Regions from separate parts of the Marinobacterium sp. MBR-109 genome, predicted to be linked through region 1. Evidence: predicted binding sites of a transcription regulator. Region 1 holds the regulator's gene; each other region holds the start of a gene.
The links. Region 1 encodes sigma-54, which starts transcription at its own class of promoters, with help from an activator protein. Its sites were predicted from a motif close to TGGCACNNNNNTTGCTNT; they were not measured.
Positions count from the first base shown of each region.

Region 2: the regulator sigma-54 is predicted to act here: its motif matches at 2,282-2,299, upstream of ABIE60_RS07840 (ammonium transporter).
Region 3: the regulator sigma-54 is predicted to act here: its motif matches at 1,805-1,822, upstream of ABIE60_RS14120 (TorF family putative porin).

Region 1 is NZ_JBEPPZ010000007.1:122,006-126,438, forward strand. It holds gene ABIE60_RS10750 (PTS sugar transporter subunit IIA) at 1-377, opposite strand, end outside; gene hpf (ribosome hibernation promoting factor) at 399-689, opposite strand; gene ABIE60_RS10760 (RNA polymerase factor sigma-54) at 741-2,246, opposite strand; gene lptB (LPS export ABC transporter ATP-binding protein) at 2,298-3,023, opposite strand; gene lptA (lipopolysaccharide transport periplasmic protein LptA) at 3,023-3,535, opposite strand; gene lptC (LPS export ABC transporter periplasmic protein LptC) at 3,525-4,088, opposite strand; gene ABIE60_RS10780 (KdsC family phosphatase) at 4,089-4,433, opposite strand, start outside.
Region 2 is NZ_JBEPPZ010000004.1:276,483-280,915, forward strand. It holds gene ABIE60_RS07830 (NAD(P)/FAD-dependent oxidoreductase) at 1-127, opposite strand, end outside; gene ABIE60_RS07835 (FKBP-type peptidyl-prolyl cis-trans isomerase) at 357-839, shown strand; gene ABIE60_RS07840 (ammonium transporter) at 897-2,108, opposite strand; gene rlmKL (bifunctional 23S rRNA (guanine(2069)-N(7))-methyltransferase RlmK/23S rRNA (guanine(2445)-N(2))-methyltransferase RlmL) at 2,340-4,433, opposite strand, start outside.
Region 3 is NZ_JBEPPZ010000012.1:77,931-82,363, forward strand. It holds gene glpE (thiosulfate sulfurtransferase GlpE) at 1-134, opposite strand, end outside; gene ABIE60_RS14115 (symmetrical bis(5'-nucleosyl)-tetraphosphatase) at 138-959, opposite strand; gene ABIE60_RS14120 (TorF family putative porin) at 1,104-1,739, opposite strand; gene ABIE60_RS14125 (methyl-accepting chemotaxis protein) at 2,083-3,660, shown strand; gene ABIE60_RS14130 (putative bifunctional diguanylate cyclase/phosphodiesterase) at 3,683-4,433, shown strand, end outside.

The DNA of each region.
Region 1 (4,433 bases):
TCGTTGAACAGCTCCGCCAGCCCCGCCAGTGTCTGCAGGTGTTCTTCAGCGCCATCTTCGGGTACCAGCAGGAAACAGATCAGATCGACAGGACGGTTGTCGATGGCATCGAAGTCAATCGGGCTGGACAGGGTCATCAGCAGTCCGATGGCCGTTGTAACGCCTGAAATTCTGCAATGAGGAATGGCAACGCCTTCACCGATACCGGTGCTGCCAAGGCGTTCACGGTTGATCAGGCCGCTGAAGATATCTTCAGCGGCCAGGCCGTCCAGCTGCTCGGCGATAGTCTGGCTGGCGAGCTCAAGGGCTCGCTTTTTGCTGACCACATCGACGTGGCAGAGTGTACGGGATGAGGTCAGCAGTTCTGATAGTTGCATGTCGTGACGTGCTGCTACCGGTTATTTATGGGATTTGAGTTTTTCTTTGTGCTTGATGATCTGGCGGTCAAGCTTATCCACCATGCCATCAATTGCAGCGTACATGTCTTCATGTTCATGGGCTGCAAACACTTCGCCGCCTGCCAGGTGGATATCGGCTTCGGCTTTCTGGCGCAGCTTCTCAACACTGAGTGTGACCTGTGCATTGGTGATGTTATCGAAGTGGCGTTCCAGTCGGTCGAACTTGGTACGTACATATTCGTTCAGGGCGTCAGTCAGTTCGACGTGATGACCAGTGATGTTGATCTGCATAGGTTTTCTCCTCGTCATAAAGCACGTTCTTCCGGCGTGCCTGTAGTCTCATTAAACCAGACGCTTGCGCTCATTAGAAGGCGGAATGTTCATCGCTTCACGATATTTTGCCACTGTGCGCCTGGCTACGTTGAATCCCTGCTCTTTCAGCAGGTCGGCTATCTTGTTGTCGCTGAGTGGTTTGGCGGTACTTTCCGCGCTGATCAGTTTCTTGATCAGGGCACGAATGGCGGTGGAGGAGGCGGCGCCTCCGTCCGAAGTACTGACGTGGCTGGAGAAAAAATACTTCAGCTCGAAGATGCCTCGGGGGGTGTGCATGTATTTCTGGGTGGTAACCCTTGAGATGGTCGATTCATGCATCTCTACGGCTTCAGCGATGTCATGCAGCACCATCGGTTTCATGCCCTCTTCGCCCTCTTCGAAAAAGTCGATCTGGCGGGCCACGATCTCGGTGGCGACCTTGAGCAGGGTTTCGTTGCGACTCAACAGGCTCTTGAGGAACCAGCGCGCTTCCTGCAGGTGGTTCTTCAGATAGGTGTTGTCGGCACTGTTGTCGGCTCGCCTGATAAGATCAGCATAGTCGGTATTGATGCGAAGTCTGGGCGAGGCGTCCGAATTCAGGCTGACACTCCACTGCCCCTGTACCTTGCGCACAACAACATCGGGAATCACATACTCCGACTGTTCGCTGCTGATACTGGTGCCCGGCTTGGGGTTGAGTGACTGGATCAGGCTGATGATCTGCTGCAGGGCCTCTTCCTTCAGGCGCATGCGCCGCATCAGTGTGCGGTAGTCGTGGCTGCCAAGCAGACCCAGATGGTCGCGCACCAGGCGCAGGGCCTCTTTCAGCATAGGGGTGTTTTCAGGCAGCTGGCGCAGCTGTACCTGCAGGCATTCGCTCAAGTCGCGTGCGCAGACACCGGGCGGGTCAAACTGCTGCACGCGGTGCAATACGGCTTCAATCTCTTCCGGCTCGGCATCGGCGAACAGTTGGGGTTCGCTCTGACGGAAGTGTTCCAGCACTTCATTCACGTCAGTGCGCAGGTAGCCATCCGGATCGACCGCATCGATCAGGGCCATGGCAACCATGCGATCGGGGTCACTCATGGGTGTCAGGTTGAGCTGCCACAGCAGATGGTCCTGCAGGCTGTCCTCGGCCGAATCGTTATCACCGGGCTCCCAGTCGTCGTCGCGGGCGGGGCCGGGCGTGCTCTGGTGCTGGAAGGTATCATCCCAGTTGCTGTCGGTGGCCAGTTCACTCGGAATTTCATCATTCCAGCGTTCTTCCAGTGCACTTTCGTCCCAGTTATCGTCGTCGGCAGTATCGCTCGAACGGCTATCATCGGAGGCATCGTGGCGGTCATCGCGGCTTTCTGCCCGTGCCTCCTCCACGTTGTCCTGCTCATCCTCGACTTCCAGCAGGGGATTGTTCTCCAGTGCTTCCTGGATCTCCTGCTGCAGGTCCAGCGTTGACAGCTGCAGCAGGCGTATTGCCTGTTGCAGCTGTGGTGTCATTGTCAGATGCTGGCCGATCTTGAGTTGTAACGATTGCTTCATATCAGAGCTGCCAGGTGGACGGAGTGGATGTGCATGGTTGACGGTTCTGGATCAAAGGGAAAACTGCTCGCCCAGGTAGGCGCGGCGGACCTGTTCGTTCGCCAGAATTTCGGCGGGTGTGCCCTGTGCGAGTATCCCTCCTTCACTTACGATATACGCTCGCTCGCAGATGTCGAGGGTCTCGCGCACGTTGTGATCCGTGATCAGGATGCCGATGCCTCGAGACTGCAGGTGGCGAATGGTCTGCTTGATGTCACTGACCGAGATCGGGTCGACGCCGGCAAAGGGCTCGTCCAGAAGAATAAAGTCAGGCTCGGTTGCCAGCGCGCGTGCGATCTCGACACGTCGGCGTTCACCGCCAGACAGGGCCATGCCCAGACTGTCGCGCAGGTGAGTGATGTGAAACTCTTCCAACAACTGCTCCAGCAGTGTTTTGCGATCCGAGATGCCGAGTTCCTTGCGGGTTTCCAGAATGGCCATCAGGTTGTCGTGCACGCTCAGTTTGCGAAATACCGAGGCCTCCTGGGGCAGATAGCCTATGCCGCGGCGTGCCCGCTCATGCATGGGCAGGCGGGTAACATCATCCTGATGCAGGCGGATCTGCCCCTTGTCGGCGTGGATAAGTCCAACAATCATGTAAAAGCAGGTGGTCTTGCCGGCACCGTTGGGTCCGAGCAGCCCGACGATCTGACCGGTTTCCATCTGCAGGGATACATCCTGTACCACCTGACGCCCCTTGTAGCTTTTGGCAAGATGCAGGGCTTCCAGTGTGGCCATCAGTTGGCCTCCGCAGGCTTGGGCTGAATCACCATCTTGACCCGCTCGCCGCCCTTGCGGTCACTGCCGAAGGCGTTCACCAGTGCGCGCTCCATGTTGTAGACGATCCGCTCACCGGTGAAGGTGTCCTTGGCCTGATCGACGCGCGCATTTTCGGTGATGGTGATCTCCTGCTGCTTGACGCGATAGTCCATTTTGTCGCCGTAGGCCTTGGTCAGGGGCTGTTCGGCAGACGGCTGTTGTTGAAACTCGGCCGGTTTGCCGGTGGAGATGATACGGTCAATGCTGCCGTCTGCCGCGCGGTGCAGTTCAACGCGTTCACCCCGAATCTCCATACTGCCTTGAATGATCTCTACATCACCAGTGTAAACAGTGATGCCGGTACGCTCGTTCATGCTGGCGCGGTCAGCCGAAACGTTAATCGGCTGATTGCGGTCCTCGGGCAGTGCCTGCACGCTGGTTGAAAGGGTCAGCAGCAGGGCGGTCAGCAGCACGGGGCGGTTAATTCGCATGGTATGTACCTTTTACTTCGGACAGCAGCTCAACCCGCTGTTCGTCAAAAAAGACCTCCATTCCGCGGCCTTCCGTATGGTCCTGGCCGCGTATCACCCTGACCGGCAGGTCCGTGTGGGCATAGTCGCGTGGAGGGTAGAGTGTCAGTCGCTCGGTCAGCATCTCGCTGGCACTGCCTGAGGGCGGATTATCATGAAGCTGCACATCCCCTGCAAGTACTATGCGCTCCTGTGAGTCAGGCATGCGGCCTTCCTGTGCCAGAATGCGGAGCTCGCCGCCCTGTTCGCGGGGTATCAGGGTGATCGGCTTATCGAACAGCATCTCGGCCGGTTCCGGATAGTGGCGCATCAGGGGGGAGTTCAGCTCCTGAGCCATTTCGCCACTCGGATTCCAGCGCGTAATCCGCGCTTCACGGACAAAAAAGTCGATCCGAGCCGCACTGTTGTCCAGTATCGGCTCGTCGCTCAGCCGGGTGGAGGCAAATCCCCACCAGAGCAACGGCACAAGCAGCAGGATCAGGGCGATGGCGAGTCTCAGTCGGCTTTGCAGCATTCAGCGGTACTCGTCGTAGATGGCGCTGAGTTTGCCCTGTGCGGCCAGAATCAGCTCGCAAAACTCACGTGCGGCCCCCTTGCCTCCAGCAGCACTGCTGCACCAGTCGGCTTCCTTGCGCACCAGAGGGTGGCCGTTGGGTACACAGGCTCCAAAAGCGCAGGCGCGAATGGCGGCCAGATCGGGCAGATCGTCACCGATGTAGGCGGTGTTGGCGGCGTTGTGTCGACTGGCTTGCCACAGTTCATCCAGTGCGACCAGCTTGTCTTCTCGCCCCTGGCGCAGATAGGTGATGCCCAGAGCTTCGGCACGCTGCTCCACCTGGGGTGAGCGGCGTCCGGTGAT
Region 2 (4,433 bases), on a different contig from region 1:
TTTTGTCAAAAACGATTACCTCTGCCTCAAGGCGGTGCAGCCCTTCCGCAACCAGTGTACCGGCAAGTCCCGCACCTATTACTGCTACCCGTTCTCCCTGCTTCACCGGCTCATGCCCCCTGATCATCTGCAAAATTTTTCATACTACGCCATTTTGCTCCGTTGAGATCATGCCTGAAGGCCGTTGCGGGTTGCGCCTGCCCTGCAGGGCCGTTAGCATGTTGTCCCAAACCAACCGGGAGCCCTGCCAAGCTGCCCTGTTTTCGGCTCGCTGAGCCCTGTGTCATCACTGGCAGGGGTTGATCGACCGGGAGCCTGTGCATCGACGCATCTCCGCATCACCAGGAGAGACCCTGATGCAGATCGCTGACAAATCCGTTGTATCCATCCACTACACTCTGACCAACGCTGAAGGCAATGTGTTGGACAGCTCCAATGGCCAGGAACCGCTTGCCTATCTGCACGGCGCCAGCAACATCATCCCGGGACTGGAAAATGCACTGCTGGGCAAGACCACAGGTGATAGCCTGAAGGTAACCGTTGAGCCGGAAGAAGGCTACGGCCCGGTGCGTGAAGAGCTGGTTCAGGACGTTGACCGCAGCGCTTTTGCCGGTATCGATGATGTACAGGTCGGCATGCAGTTCATGGCGCAGACCCCCTGGGGTGAGCAGCCGGTTACTGTCGTCAAGGTTGAAGGCGAGAGCATCACTCTGGATGGCAACCATCCGTTGGCTGGCCAGACCCTGAGCTTTGACGTGGAAGTGGTTGAAGTGCGTGAAGCGTCCGAAGAAGAGCTCGAACACGGTCATGTTCACGGTGCCGGTGGACACCAGCACTGAGCTCGACACTCAGCGCTGATCGATCAAGATGCCCGGTGATACCGGGCATCTTTGTTTTCAACGGTCGTCGGATGTTGCTTCAATCTGATGAATGCTCAGATCCGCGCCATTGAACTCTTCCTCGGCCGACAGACGCAGCCCCACTACCGCCTTGATTGCTCCATAGACCAGCAGGCCACCCAACACCGCAATCACAACACCGAGAAGAGTTCCGAGCAGCTGCGAGGCCAGGCTGATACCGCCCAGTCCACCCAGGGCTTCACTGCCAAAAATACCGGCGGCAACGCCCCCCCAGACGCCACACAGGCCGTGCAGCGGCCAAACACCCAGCACATCATCGATCTTCCAGCGGTTCTGCACCAGTGTAAAGGTCCAGACAAACAGGGCACCGGCCACACCGCCCACCACCAGCGAACCCAGTGGATGCATCAGGTCAGAGCCGGCACAGACGGCCACCAGCCCGGCCAGGGGGCCGTTATGAATAAAGCCCGGGTCGTTACGACCAACGATCAGGGCCGTTATGATACCCCCTACCATCGCCATCAGGCTGTTCATTGCCACCAGGCCTGACACACCATCCAGTGTCTGCGCAGACATGACGTTAAAACCGAACCAGCCGATGCACAATATCCAGGCACCCAGCGCCAGAAACGGAATATTCGATGGCGGGAATGCGACCAATCGCCCACCTTTGTAGCGTCCATGACGTATGCCCAGCAGTACCACTGCAACCAGTGCCAGCCAGCCACCAACACCGTGCACCACAACAGAGCCGGCAAAATCATGGAACGGCGCACCAAAGCGCTCTTCCAGCCAGGCCTGAACACCGAAATTGCCATTCCAGGCGATGCCTTCGAACAGCGGGTACACCAGACCAACCACCAGCGCTGAAGCGATCAGAAACGGCCAGAAGCGACCACGCTCGGCAATTCCACCGGAGATAATGGCGGGAATTGCGGCAGCAAAGGTCATGAGAAAGAAGAATTTTACCAGCTCATAGCCGCTATCGCGGGAGAGCACGGCGGCGCTGTCATAAAAGGTGATGCCATAGGCCAGCCAGTAGCCTACGAACAGGTAGGCCAAGGCTGAAAAGCCGAAATCACTCATGATCTTGGCCAGTGCATTGACCTGGTTTTTGCGACGCACCGTGCCCACTTCAAGAAATGCGAAGCCGGCATGCATGGCAAACACCATGACGGCGCCCAACAGGATAAACAGGGTATTGGCACTCTGCGACAGCTGCGAGATTGCACTGCTGATGGATTCCACTCGATCTCCTCCGTCTGTTGACGGGCGCACCATCAAGAGGCATCTGCACCGCAATACAGCACGCCCTTGATCGACACCCGGATGGGTTAAATCGCTCAAACGGCGTGGTGACAGGTACTGCGCACCAATTTGCAGTGTTTGCACCAGCGCCGTGCAGAGCGTTGGTGCAAAATTAAGCAGGTTTTGTGCCAGTTCAGTGCAAACAGCGCAGAAAGGCCCTGCCGCAGTGCATCAGTGACGATGGCGGATTTCGAAGCAGCTGTGAATTCTGGCGTTGCGCTTGAAATCCGGATCAAGTGTTTGGGCCGTGATATCCCGGATCTCAAAGTCAGCCAGCGCTTCACGGTCGATACTGAAACGGCGGTAGTTGTTGGAGAAAATCAGTAGACCATCAGCACGCAGCAGCTGCATCGCACCCTTGATCAGTTGAACATGATCACGCTGCACATCCAGCACATCGTCCATCCGTTTGGAGTTGGAGAAGGTGGGCGGGTCCATGAAGATCAGATCATAGCGATTCTGGTGCGGCTGCTGCAGCCACTGCAGGCAGTCCGAACGTATCAGCTGATGTTGCGCCTTCGGCAGGCCATTGAGCTCCAGGTTGCGCCGAGCCCAGTCCAGATAGGTCTGAGACAGGTCCACACTGGTGGTACTGCGCGCCCCGCCCACACCAGCATGCACGCTGGCACTGGCGGTGTAGCAGAACAGGTTGAGCATGTCCTTGCCCGCCGCCAGCTGCTGCACCTTGAGTCGCGCCGGGCGGTGGTCAAGAAACAGACCGGTATCGAGATAGTCGTGCAAATTGACCTGCAGTTTGCAGCCGTGCTCAATGACTGTCATGAAATGACCAGTCTGATCCTGACGCTCATACTGCTGCTGGCCCTGTTGGCGCTTACGCTGCTTCAGGATCACCCGCTCCGGCGGCAGCTCAAGCACCTGCGGAACGGCAAGCATCACATCCTGAAGCCGCGAGAACGCCTTAACCGGATCAATGGAGGCCGGTGGTGCATACTCCTGAACCACGGCGTGGTCTGGATAGATATCCACGGCGACGGCATATTCGGGCATGTCAGCATCGTAGGCCCGGTAGCAGCTGATCGATTCGCGCTTCACCCAACGCGACAGCTGTTTCAGATTCTTTTTCAGGCGGTTGGCAAACATCTGCGCCTGCTCGGACAGGGCGACGGTCTCACCACCCTGCTCCAGCCGTTGCCGGGCCTCCTGACGCTGCTCTTCCGATTGCTCATGTACCGTAAACAGCAGCAGTTTGCTGTCGATGGCACCGTTGAACAGCCGGTACTGTTTCTCCGCGCGGAGTTTCATCACCTTGCACAGATCAGGATTGCCGGTAAATACAGCCGCCTGCCAGTTGGCAAAATTCTGCTTCAGCCGTTCGCCCAACAAACGGTAAAGAAACATCAGTTCCTGGGTTTCACCAAGTCGCTCACCGTAGGGCGGATTGGTGATCAGCAGGCCCCTCTCACACCCCTCAGGCCGCTGCAGCTGATCCAGTGGCCGGCGCTCAAACCGGATCAGTTCAGCAATACCGGCACGGCGAGCGTTTTCCTCGGCCCGCGACAACACGCTGGCATCGGCATCAAAACCGTAAAAACGCGCCTGCACCTTTGCCAGACCGGCTTCCCGACGCTGGCGGGCCTCTTCAAGCAGTTGCTGCCACAGGCGGGAATCATGCCCCGGCCAGCGGCTGAACCCGAACGTCTGTCGGAACAGACCCGGTGCGATGTCGGCACTCATCAAAACCGCTTCCGTGAGCAAAGTGCCTGAACCGCACATGGGGTCCAGCAATGTATCAAGCTCAGCGGCAGGCCAGCCTGCCCGGATCAGCACAGCAGCGGCCAGATTCTCTTTCATCGGCGCCGCACCGGCCTTGAGACGGTAGCCACGCCGGTGCAGGCTGTCCCCGGAGAGGTCCAGCGCTACCGTGACCCGGTTGCGGTGCAGGTGAACGTTGATGCGCAGATCGGGCTGATTGCGTTCGACACTCGGACGCTGCCCGGTTGCCGAGCGAATCTGGTCCACGATCGCATCCTTGACCTTGAGGGCACCGAAGTGGGTGTTGTTGATCGCATCGGAACGGCCGTTGAAATCCACAGTCAGTGTCCCGGAGGGGCGCAGATGCTCAAGCCAGTCCACGGTCTGTACCAGCTGATACAGTGTGTCTGCATCCGGCACCTCACCTTCTGCCAGCGGCATCAGGACTCGGTTGCCGAGCCGAGACCAGAGGCAGATGCGGTAAGCGGTTTCAAGTTCGGCATCACAGGACACGCCTGCGACGGTCTGACGTACCTCTGCAGCGCCCAGCTG
Region 3 (4,433 bases), on a different contig from region 1:
TGGTTACTGAGATTGGTGGCGTTACGGATATGCAGCTCGTTGAAGCTGGTTTCATCACGAATGTCGACCACCTGCGCGCCCTGATCGATCAGGTCACAGGCTTCGATGATGTTGATGCAGCGGTACTCGCTCACAGGTCAGTCTCCGGGTGTCGGGTGGTCAGTGCAGGGTTGGCTGAACAGCTGGCCATCATCCAGTCGCAGCGCACTCAGGGCGTTGCCCCATATGCAGCCGGTATCGAGCGAGATGATACGCTCATTGCGATGATGGCCCAGTGCTGCCCAATGGCCGTGCAGTTGTATGCGTTTGAGTGGTTTCGCCGGCGGCAGTTCAAACCAGGGACGAAAACCATCCGGTGCCTCTTCCGGCGGGCCACTGGCGCTGAATTCCAGCTGTCCTTCAGCTGTGATGAAACGCATCCGGGTCAGATAATTGGTGATGGCGCGCAGGCGCTCCTGCCCCTTGAGGTCATCCTGCCAAAGATCGGGCTGGTTGCCATACATGTTGGCAAAAAAACGCTCGGCCTTGTCGCTTCGCAGTACGGTTTCCAGTTCGGCGGCCAGCTTGCGGGCGATTTTCAGGCTCCAGATATGAGGGATGCCGGCGTGGGTCATGACATAGCCCAGCGTCTTGTCATCGTGCAACAGTGGGCGTGTCTGTAGCCAATGCATCAGTTCACCCCGGTCGGGGGCTGCCAGAATCGGTTCCAGTGTGGGGTGTACTTTCTTTCCGCTGCCGTGGTGCAGCGCCAGCAGGTGCAGGTCGTGGTTGCCCAGCACGCAGACGGCGCGATCCCCCAGGCTTTTGACAAAACGCAGGCATTGCAATGAGCCGGGACCGCGATTGACCAGATCACCGGTAAACCAGAGTTGATCCTGTTCGTTGAAGTTGATCTGCGTCAGAAGCTGCATCAGCTCGTTATGGCAGCCCTGCAGATCACCAATTGCATAGGTCGCCATGGAGGCTCCAAAACAGTGATACAGGCGGGCATGATAACGGAAGCGGGCGTTGATCTGAAACCCGCCGATGGCTGAACAAAAAAGAGGCCCCGAAGGGCCTCAAAACAACCTTAGTATGTTCAGTAACGCAGAGGAGATGTCTGGTCAGAGATCGAAAGTTTTGCTGATGGTGAAGACGAACTGCTTGTCTTTTTTGCCATCACCGTTCAGGTCGTCCAGCTGGTTAACATAGGCCAATCCCAGGTCCACGCCCTGAACGTTCATGCCATAGCCAGCTTCCAGGTAGTCGCCGTCATAGTCCTTGCCGAAGGAGCCATAGGTCAGATAAGCACCTTCGTACTCACCGGTCAGGCCAAAATAGGTGTAGTCCGCTTCCGGACCGGAAGAGGCATCTTCGGTGCCGAATACAAATTCAGCACTCAGGAAGCTGTAGCCTGCGCTCAGGATCAGCTCGTGGAAGTCAGTGGCACCACTTTCGGTGTAGAAGTAGCCAGCGTATCCCAGGCCATAAGTGAAACCGTTGTACTCACCTTCATAGCCGCCGTAGAGGTCATACTCCAGCTCGCTGTCGTTCAGCTGTGCTCCCCAGGTTCCTACATAAAAGCCGTTGTCGAAGGCGTAGTCGGCACCCGCCATCAGGCTGGCACCACTGACACCCTGATCAACGCCACGGAAGTAATAGCTGCTCATGGCACCGACATTGACAGACAGGTCGGCAGTTGCTGCAGCGGATGCAGTCAGCAGGCCGGCAGCGATCAGAGATTTGGTCAGCTTTTTCATCATTTTCCCCTTACAGTCTCTTGGAATAGCAAGTCGGGCATCGAATGCCGCTTGTTGATTCAGTCAAAGCGAAAGCTGTGCCAGTGTTGATAAATACAAATATTTACAATGTGTTACATGGATTTGACAATGTTGTGCTGTTGTTTTGTGCGCCAAAATAAGGCACTTGGCTCCAGGAGTGTGCAGCCGCTGGCAATTGTGTGGGCAGGTGATCCAGTTAAAAATGTATTACGAATAATTCAGCACAACCTGAGGGGTTATTGCTTAGTGTGTAGTACTAAAGTAGTGTCTTCTCTCGGCTTCATTCTCAGTAAGTCAATGTATGTCCAGCAGGAGATCTCAATTGAAGATCAATACGCCGGTTACACAACAAGAAGAAACGTTTTCAGACAGCGCCAACATCCTTTCTACTACCGACCTCAAGGGCGCGATCACCTACGTTAATCCCGACTTCATCAAAGTCAGCGGCTTCACTGAAGCTGAGCTGCAGGGGCGCAATCACAATATGGTGCGTCACCCCGACATGCCGCCGGCCGCCTTTGCTGAACTTTGGCGCCGCGCCAGATCGGGCCAGTCATGGATGGGGCTGGTCAAGAACCGCTGCAAAAACGGTAACCATTACTGGGTTGATGCTTTTGTCACGCCGATTGAGAAAAACGGCTCCGTGGCTGAATATCAATCCATCCGCAAGAAACCGGCACGTGCCTGCGTTGAGCGCGCAGAGCACATTTATCCGCAGCTGCTGGCCGGCAAGACACGTCTGCGTCAGCTGCGTTCAACCCGGCTTGGGCTTACCGCCAGGCTGCTGCTGTCATTGCTGATACCGGGCCTCACAGCCGCCTTGCTGGCACTGTTCTGGCCTGCGTTGCAGCTGCCGCTTGGGGCAGGGGCGCTGTTGGTGTCGGCCCTGCTGATAGTCTGGACCATGCAGCCCTGGCGAGAGCTTGCCGCCGAGGCGCAGGCGTCAATTGATGACCCCGTGGCGCGTTATATCTACACCGGGCGCAATGATGGGATCGGTCAGGTACAATTGGTGATGAAAATGCTGCGCTCGGAGCGTGACGGACTGGTCGGGCGCATTGCCGACTCTGCATACCAGCTGCAGGATGAGGCGGCATCACTCAGTGCAGCGGTGGATCAATCACGCCGCGGAGTACAGAGTCAGCTGGCAGAGATGGAGCAGTCCGCGGCCGCCATCAGTGAAATGTCAGTCAGCGTACAGGAAGTTGCCGCCAATGCTCAGCACAGCTCCGCAGCGGCCGCGCAGGCACTTGAAGAAGTTAACCACGGCAAGCGCAGTGTGGATGCAACCACGGATTCGGTGCATCAGCTGAAAGACCTCATTGCCCATGCCGTTGAGGTTATTGCACAGCTGGATCAGCGCAGTCAGAACATTGCCGGTATTCTCAACGTGATCGGAGATATATCGGAGCAGACCAACCTGCTGGCGCTGAACGCGGCCATCGAGGCGGCACGTGCCGGTGAAGCCGGTCGGGGGTTTGCGGTGGTGGCAGACGAGGTGCGTTCATTATCAACACGTACCCAAAGCTCCACTGAAGAGATTCGAAAGATGATCAGCCAACTGCAGGACAGTGCCCGCGATGCGGTTGAGGCGATGCAACGAGGCCAGAAGCAGGCGGATCAGAGCGTCCAGTTGAGTGATGAAACCGTGGCAGCCCTGGATCAGGTACTGGCTGCGATCCGGCGCATCAGTGACATGAATGTACAAACCGCTTCGGCCGTTGAGCAGCAGAGCAGTGTGGCACAGGAGATCGATCGCAGTATCAATGCAATCAACCTGATGTCAGAGCAGAATCTGGAGGCGGCTGATCGGAGTGCAGAGGCCGGGCGACATGTATTGCGAGTGGCAACGGACTTTAACGCGCTTGCAGCACAGTTCTGGCAGCGCGGTCGTGCCTGACGGGATATAACTGGATTGAGCGATGGATAGACAACAGCAGTTTCTGGACCTGACGGGCGATTTTATCGCCAGCGTCGACAAGCATTACCGGATCGAGTTCATTAACCGTTCTGGCCGCGAGCTGCTGGGAATCGATCAGGAGCATGACCTGAGCGTCTTGCCGCTGCACGTCAGTGACTTTCATACCGAGAGCACCTGGCAGCAGCTGTCCCGCGAAATTTTTCCACAGGTACTGGAGTGCGGCTATTGGTCGGGGGTGGTGAATTTCCGTACCCTGCCGGGAGATGAGGTGCCTGTCAGCCTTCGCATCCTGCCCCATCTGGATGAGCAGGGTCAGGTGACCGGTCTGACCGGTATCGGCCAGGATCAGCGCTTGAAACGTGCCTTTCAAACCCAGGAAGCGATGGCAGAGCGCATTCTGGACAGTACCATAGAAGGTATTATCGTCACCGATGCCGGCGCCCGTATTGAGCGGGTTAACCCGGCGTTTACTCAAATTACCGGTTATACCGCAGCAGAAGTGCTCGGACAGACACCCAAACTGCTGCGTTCCAACCACCACGAGCAGCCCTTTTACGATGCCATGAATGCCTCGCTGCGACGTCACGGCAGCTGGCAGGGAGAAGTCTGGAATCGGCGCAAGAGCGGCGAAGTTTACCTGCAATGGATGTCGGTCAGCGCGCTGAAGGATGATAACGGTGCCGTAACCAATTTTGTTTCGATCTTCCATGATCTTACCGAAATGCGCGCAAAAGAGGCGCAAATCGAGGAGT